2 regions of the Streptomyces luomodiensis genome follow, and region 2 is predicted to be linked to the other one. Evidence: riboswitches for the same ligand, from Rfam matches in the RefSeq annotation. Region 2 holds a riboswitch; the other holds the start of a gene.

What was found. A riboswitch is a leader RNA that binds a small molecule or an ion and turns the genes downstream of it on or off. The one in region 2 is predicted to bind thiamine pyrophosphate.
Region 1: it holds a riboswitch for thiamine pyrophosphate, as region 2 does, so the genes downstream of both, PS467_RS29440 (thiamine ABC transporter substrate-binding protein) here and thiO (glycine oxidase ThiO) in region 2, are expected to answer to the same signal.

What each region holds. Positions count from the first base shown of each region.
Region 1 covers NZ_CP117522.1:6,946,879-6,950,278, reverse strand. Annotated here, with positions in the region: gene PS467_RS29445 (ABC transporter permease) at 1-986, opposite strand, end outside; gene PS467_RS29440 (thiamine ABC transporter substrate-binding protein) at 1,082-2,155, opposite strand; TPP riboswitch at 2,151-2,256, opposite strand; gene rlmN (dual-specificity RNA methyltransferase RlmN) at 2,330-3,400, opposite strand, start outside.
Region 2 covers NZ_CP117522.1:2,855,431-2,858,830, reverse strand. Annotated here, with positions in the region: gene PS467_RS12275 (thiazole synthase) at 1-81, opposite strand, end outside; gene thiS (sulfur carrier protein ThiS) at 173-373, opposite strand; gene thiO (glycine oxidase ThiO) at 370-1,605, opposite strand; TPP riboswitch at 1,704-1,818, opposite strand; gene PS467_RS12260 (NAD(P)/FAD-dependent oxidoreductase) at 1,946-3,205, shown strand; gene PS467_RS12255 (Rv2175c family DNA-binding protein) at 3,308-3,400, shown strand, end outside.

The DNA of each region.
Region 1 (3,400 bases), 4.1 Mb from region 2:
GGGGCCACGAAGAAGGTGCCCCCGCTGTCGGCGGCCGACCGCAGCGCCTCGTAGTAGGTGAATCCGTAGCCGTCCGGCCCGTTCAGCGAGCGCTCCACCAGCACCGCGAGCGGTGCCACGATCAGCAGCGCGACCACCGCCAGCACCCCCCACAGCAGCGCCCACTGGGCCGGGCCCTTCGGGCGGCGCGCCGTACGGCCGGGGTCGACGAGCCGCAGGGCGCTCTCCCGCCGCCTTACGGTCCACGCGTGCAGGGCCAGGACGACCGCGACCGCGGCGAACTGCACGAGGGTGAGCACCGCCGCCGTGGGGAGGTCGAGCAGCTGCGCGGTCTGCCGGTAGATCGCCACCTCCAGGGTGGCGTAGCGGGGGCCGCCGAGGATCTGGATCACGCCGAAGGAGGTGAAGGTGAACAGGAGCACCATCAGCGCGGCGGCGGCCACGGCGGGAGCCAGCGCGGGCAGCGTCACCCGGCGCCAGGCCGACAGCCGGCCCGCGCCGAGCACCCGCGCGGCCTCCTCCTGGCGCGGGTCGAGCTGGGCCCACAGCCCGCCGACGGTCCGTACGACCACCGCGTAGTTGAAGAAGACATGGGCCAGGAGGATCGCCCAGACGGAGGTGTCCAGCCGTACGCCCCACAGCTCGTCCAGCAGCCCGCCCCGGCCGAGCAGGGCCAGGAAGGCCGATCCGGCGACGACGGTCGGCAGGACGAACGGCACGGTCACCACGGCCCGCAGCAGTCCCTTGCCGGGGAAGTCGAGGCGGGCGAAGACATAGGCGCCCGGGAGCGCGACCGCGAGCGTCAAGGCGGTCGAGGCCACCGCCTGCCAGCAGGTGAACCACAGGACGTCCAGCGTCGCCGGATCGGTCATCACCTCGGCGATCCGGCCGAACCGCCATCGCCCGCCGACGCGCAGCCCCCGGGTGACGATGGCGGCCACGGGATAGGCGAAGAAGACCGCGAAGAAGGCGAGCGGCACCGCCATCAGGACGAGCCGGAGGGCGGTCGCGCGACGGCCGCGGCCGTCGGCCTCACCTGTCTTACGGAGGCCGACGGCCTTCTTACGGTTCTCGCGGGGCTCTACAGGACCAGCGAGGACCATGTCTTGACCCACTGCTCACGGTTCTTGGCGATCTTCTGCGGCGCCAGGGTGGCCGAGTCGGCGATCGTGGCCCCGTACCGGGTGAACAGATCCGGCAGCTTGGCGTCCTCGCGCGCCGGGTTGACGTACATGTTCAGGGGGACGTCCTCCTGGAACCGCTTGCTCAGCAGGAAGTCCAGCAGCGCCTTGCCGCCCTTGGTGTTGCCCGCGCCGTTCAGCAGCCCGGCGAATTCCACCTGCCGGAAGCAGGTGCCCGTCGCCACCCCGGTGGGGGCCTTGGCGGGCTTGGTCTTGGCGTCGGCCACCTCGGCGGGCGGGCTCGAGGCGTAGGAGACGACGAGCGGCCGGTCGCCCTTGCCGCCGCCGGCCGAGCCGGAGAACCGGTCGTAGTACGCCTGCTCCCAGCCGTCGACCACCTCGACGCCGTTGGCCCGCAGCTTCTTCCAGTAGCCCTGCCAGCCGTCGTCGCCGTACGTGGCGGCCGTGGCAAGAAGGAAGCCGAGACCGGGGGACGAGGTGGCGGCGTTCTCGGTGACGAGGAGGTTCTTGTAGGCGGGCTTGGTCAGATCGTCGAGCGTCCGGGGCGGTGCCAGCTTCTTGTCGGCGAAGTACTCGCGGTCGTAGTTGACGCAGATGTCGCCGAAGTCGACCGGGGTGACGCGGTGTTCGGCCCGGTCGAGCTGGAGGGCGGCCGGGACCTTGTCCAGGCCCTTCGCCGAGTAGGGGGTGAACAGGTCGTTGTCGAGCGCGCGGGAGAGCAGGGTGTTGTCCACGCCGAAGAACACATCGCCCTGGGGGTGGCCCTTGGACAGGATCGCCTGGTTGACGGCGGCCCCCGCGTCGCCCCCGGCCTGCACCCGCACCGTGTAGCCGGTCTCCTCGGTGAACTCCTTGAGGACCGCCTTGGAGGCCGCGAACGAGTCGTGGGTGACCAGGGTGACCGTCTTGGAGTCCGAGCCGCTCTTGGAGTCCTCGCCGCAGCCGACGAGCGTGCCCAGGGCGAGTGAGCCGAGGAGGGTGGCCGCGATGGCATGCCGAAACTGGCTGTTCATGGTGATGCTGACTCCCTACGCCGGTATGACCCGGATCAGGTCCGAGGGTCTGCGGCCGTGCCGCACTCTCAGCGCTCTTCAGCGCTCCCCTGTCGGAATGTTCATTTGTACGAAGGTTCACCGCCGCGACGAACACATGACGCGATGATGCTCAGGCACCGTATCAGCCGGTCCTCAGCGCTCCGCAGCCGCCAGCTGCCCGCAGGCCCCGTCGATCTCCTGTCCCCGGGTGTCCCGGACGGTCACCGGCACCCCGTGGGCCTCCAGGGCGGCCACGAACGCCTTTTCGTCCTCGGGCCGGGACGCCGTCCACTTGGAGCCGGGCGTCGGGTTGAGCGGGATGAGGTTGACATGCACCCGGTGGCCCTTGAGCAGCCGGCCGAGCAGGTCGGCACGCCACGCCTGGTCGTTGATGTCCTTGATCAGCGCGTACTCGACGGAGACCCGGCGGCCGGACTTCTCCGCGTACTCCCACGCGGCGTCCAGGACTTCGCGCACCTTCCAGCGGGTGTTGACCGGGACGAGGGTGTCGCGCAGCTCGTCGTCGGGCGCGTGCAGCGAGACCGCGAGCCGGCACTTGAACCCCTCGTCGGCGAACCGCAGCATCGCCGGGACGAGGCCCACGGTGGAGACGGTGATGCCGCGCTGGGAAAGACCGAGACCGTCGGGCTCGGGGTCGGTGAGCCGGCGGATGGCGCCGACGACGCGGTTGTAGTTGGCCAGCGGCTCGCCCATGCCCATGAAGACGATGTTGGACAGCCGGGCCGGCCCACCGGGGATCTCACCATCGCGCAGGGCCCGCATCCCGTCCACGATCTGGTGCACGATCTCGGCGGTGGACAGGTTGCGGTCCAGACCCGCCTGGCCGGTGGCGCAGAACGGGCAGTTCATCCCACAGCCGGCCTGTGAGCTGATGCACATGGTCACCCGGTCCGGGTAGCGCATCAGCACGGACTCCACGAGCGTGCCGTCGAAGAGCCGCCACAGGGTCTTGCGGGTGGTGTCGTCGTCACAGCTGATGTGCCGCACCACGCTCATCAGCTCCGGCAGCAGCCCGGCGGCCAGCTTCTCGCGCGCGGCCGCCGGTATGTCGGTCCACTGGGCGGGGTCGTCGGCGTAGCGGGCGAAGTAGTGACGCGACACCTGACCGGCCCGGAAGGGCTTCTCCCCGAGGGCGGCGACGGCCTCCCGGCGCTCGGCGGGCGTGAGGTCGGCGAGGTGCCGCGGCGGCTTCTTGGCCCCGCG
Region 2 (3,400 bases):
GGGGGCGCCGCCGGTGCCCATGATCAGACGGGAGCCGAACGTCGTCCCGGCGATGGTGAGCGGGTCGGCGCCGTCGGCCAGGGCGGCGGCGGGCGCGGTGGCCGTGGTGCCCGTATTGGCCGTGGTGTCCGTGTTGGCCGAAGTGGTCGTGGTGGTGGGAGCCATGGGGGGATCAGCCTCCTTGGACCGCGGTGAGGACCTCGACGCGGTCACCGTCGCCGAGCGGGGTCGCGGGCCACTGGGTACGCGGGACGACCGTCTCGTTGACGGCGGCGGCGACGCCCGAGGACGCCTGGGTGAGGGTCGCGACGAGCCGGTCGAGGGTGGTGCCGTCGGGGATCTCGCGGGGCTCGCCGTTGACGGAGACGGTCATGTGTGCTGCTCCTGTACGGGGGAGGGCGCGGCGGCGGACGCGTCGGGGACGGCCGGGGCCGCGAAGCGCCGCGGGGTGAACGGCCGGGCCTCGGGCGGGAGTTCTCCGCTCGTCAGCGCCTCGGCCATGACATCGCCGGTGATCGGGGTGAGCAGGACGCCGTTGCGGTAGTGGCCGGTGGCCAGCAGCAGCCCCGGCAGCGCGGTCGGGCCGAGCATCGGGGCGTTGTCGGGGGAGCCGGGGCGCAGCCCGGCGCACGTCTCCACCAGCGGGAGTTCGGTGATGCCGGGCACCAGCTCATGGGCGTCGCGCAGCAGTTCGTACACGCCGCCCGCGGTGACCGTGGTGTCCCAGCCCAGTTCCTCGGTGGTCGCGCCGACGACCAGCTCGCCGTTCTCGCGCGGCACGAGGTAGACCGGTCCGCCGCGCACCACGGCCCGTACCGTCCGGGAGAGGAACGGCGCGTAGCGTTCGGGCACCGACAGCCGCAGCACCTGTCCCTTGACCGGGCGGACGGGTGGCAGGACGTCGTCGGGGACGCCCGCGAGCCGTCCGCTGAGGCTGCCGGCGGCGAGCACGGTGTGCTCGGCGGCCAGCCGGGTGCCCCCGGTCAGCTCGACCCCGGTGGCGCGGTCGCCGTCCAGCAGCAGCCGCTCCGCACGGGCGCGGTGGAGGACCACCCCGGCCCGCTCGCACGCGATGAGCAGCGCCGTCGCCAGCCGCCGCGGGTCCACCTGGTGGTCGCCGTCGACGCGCAGCCCGCCGCGTACGCCCGGCGCGAGCATCGGTTCCAGACGGCGGCATTCCCGCCCCGTCAGCCACTGGGAGTCCAGCCCGAGCCCCTGCTGGAACGTGTGGAGTTCACGCAGATGGGCGCGGTCGTCGGAGTCGAACGCGACGGCGAGCGTGCCGCACGCCCGGTGGCCGACGTCCTGGCCGCCGGCCTCCTCCAGCTCGGCCACGAAGTCCGGATAGAGGCGTGCGGAGGCCAAGTTGAGGCCGAGCAGGGTCTGCTCGCCGTAGTGGAGCTCGGTGACGGCCGCCAGCATCCCGGCCGCGACACGGGCGGCTCCGCCGCCGGGCGCCGGGTCGGCGAGGGCGGTGCGCAGGCCCCGCTGGGCCGCTCGCCAGGCCGTGACCAGGCCGATGATGCCGCCCCCGATGACGAGGGCGTCATAGGCCCCGCCGGGCGGTCCGCCGCCGGGTCGCGGTGTATGCGGTCCGTCGTCCACGTGACCTGGCGTGCGCGGTCCGTCGTTGTCGTGGCCGGTTGTGTGCGGTCCGTCGTTGTCGTGACCTGGTGCGTGTGGTCCGTCGTGACCTGGTGCGTGCGTGGACACGCCGCCCCTCCCTTCGCCGGCATGACCCGGATCAGGTTCGTACGGTCGGAGGCCGTGTCAGCCTCCCTCTCAGCCCGGTGCGTCCGGGCTCCCGCGAGTGCTTCGTCCCGCCACCCTAGTACGAGGTCCGAATCGGTCGGAAGGGTGGCCGTTCGCCCTGCCCTCCGTGCTGTGCCCGAGATCTCGTCCCGCGCTCTGCGGTCCGCTCCACCTGCCGCCATACAGTGATCGTGTGAGCGATAAGACGACGACGGGGACGAAGGCGTCCTCGGGTGGCGGCGGACAGCGGGTGGTGATCGTCGGCGCGGGGATGGCGGGGGTGCAGACCGCCGTCGCGCTGCGCGAGCAGGGCTGGGCCGGGGAGATCGTGCTGCTGGGCGCGGAGCCGCACCAGCCCTATGACCGGCCGCCGCTGTCCAAGGCCGTGCTGCTCGGTAAGGCCGAGGGATCGACGCTCGACGTGGACTTCGCCGGGCTGGGCATCGGGCTGCGGCTCGGCGTCCCGGTCACGGGGCTGCGCACGGACAAGCGGGTGGTCGAGACCGGGACCGGCCCGGTGCCGTACGACGTCCTGGTGATCGCCACGGGCGCCGACCCGATCCCGCTGCCGGGCGCCGAAGGCGTGCCGAACGTCCATCTGCTGCGCACCCTGGACGACGCCGAACGGCTGCGCCCGGTGCTCGCCCGGCAGCGTGAGATCGCGGTCGTGGGGGCGGGCTGGATCGGCGCGGAGTTCGCCACGGCGGCGCGCGAGGCGGGCTGCGCCGTGACCGTCGTCGAGGCCGCGGACCGACCGCTGGCGGGCGCCCTCCCGGCCGAGGTCGCCGCCCCCATGGCGGCCTGGTACGAGGACTGCGGCGCCACGCTGATGACCGGCGCCCGGGTGGCCGCCGTGGACGACAGCGGGCTGCTGCTCGACGACGGCACCCGGCTGCGGGCGGGTGCGGTGGTCGTCGGGATCGGGGCGCGGCCGGCCACGGACTGGCTGGCCGGTTCGGACGTGGCGCTGGCCGGGGACCGGTCCGTGGCCGCGGACGACCGGCTGCGCACCTCGGTGCCGGACGTCTACGCGGTCGGCGACTGCGCCTCCTTCCCGTCCGCCCGCTACGGGACGCGGCTGCTGGTGCACCACTGGGACAACGCGCTCCAGGGGCCGCGCACCGTCGCCGCCAATGTGGTGGGGAACCGGACGGCCGCCCACTTCCCCGGTGTGGTCTACGACCCGGTGCCGTACTTCTGGTCCGAGCAGTTCGGGCGCTTCGTGCAGTACGCCGGCCATCATGCGGAGGCCGACGAACTGGTCTGGCGCGGCGATCCGGCCGGTGCCGCGTGGTCGGTGTGCTGGCTGCGCGAGGGCGCCCTGGTCGCCCTGCTGGCCGTCGGCCGTCCGCGCGATCTGGCCCAGGGGCGCAAGCTGATCGAGCGCGGCGCCCGGCTGGACCGGACGCGGGCCATGGACCCCTCGGTGCCGCTGAAGTCGGCCGTCCGCTGACGGGCCGGCCGGCCGCCGGGCGGGCGTCCGGGGCGGGGCGGGGCGGCCCGCGCGGCGGGCGCCCGGCTACCCACTGTCAGTCCCAGATGGCAGGCTTGTTCCGTGACCGAGATTGACGCGAAGATCGATGCTCTCGTCCCCGACTGGCTCACCCTTCCCGACGTCGCCGAGCGGCTCGGTGTGGAGGTGACGCGC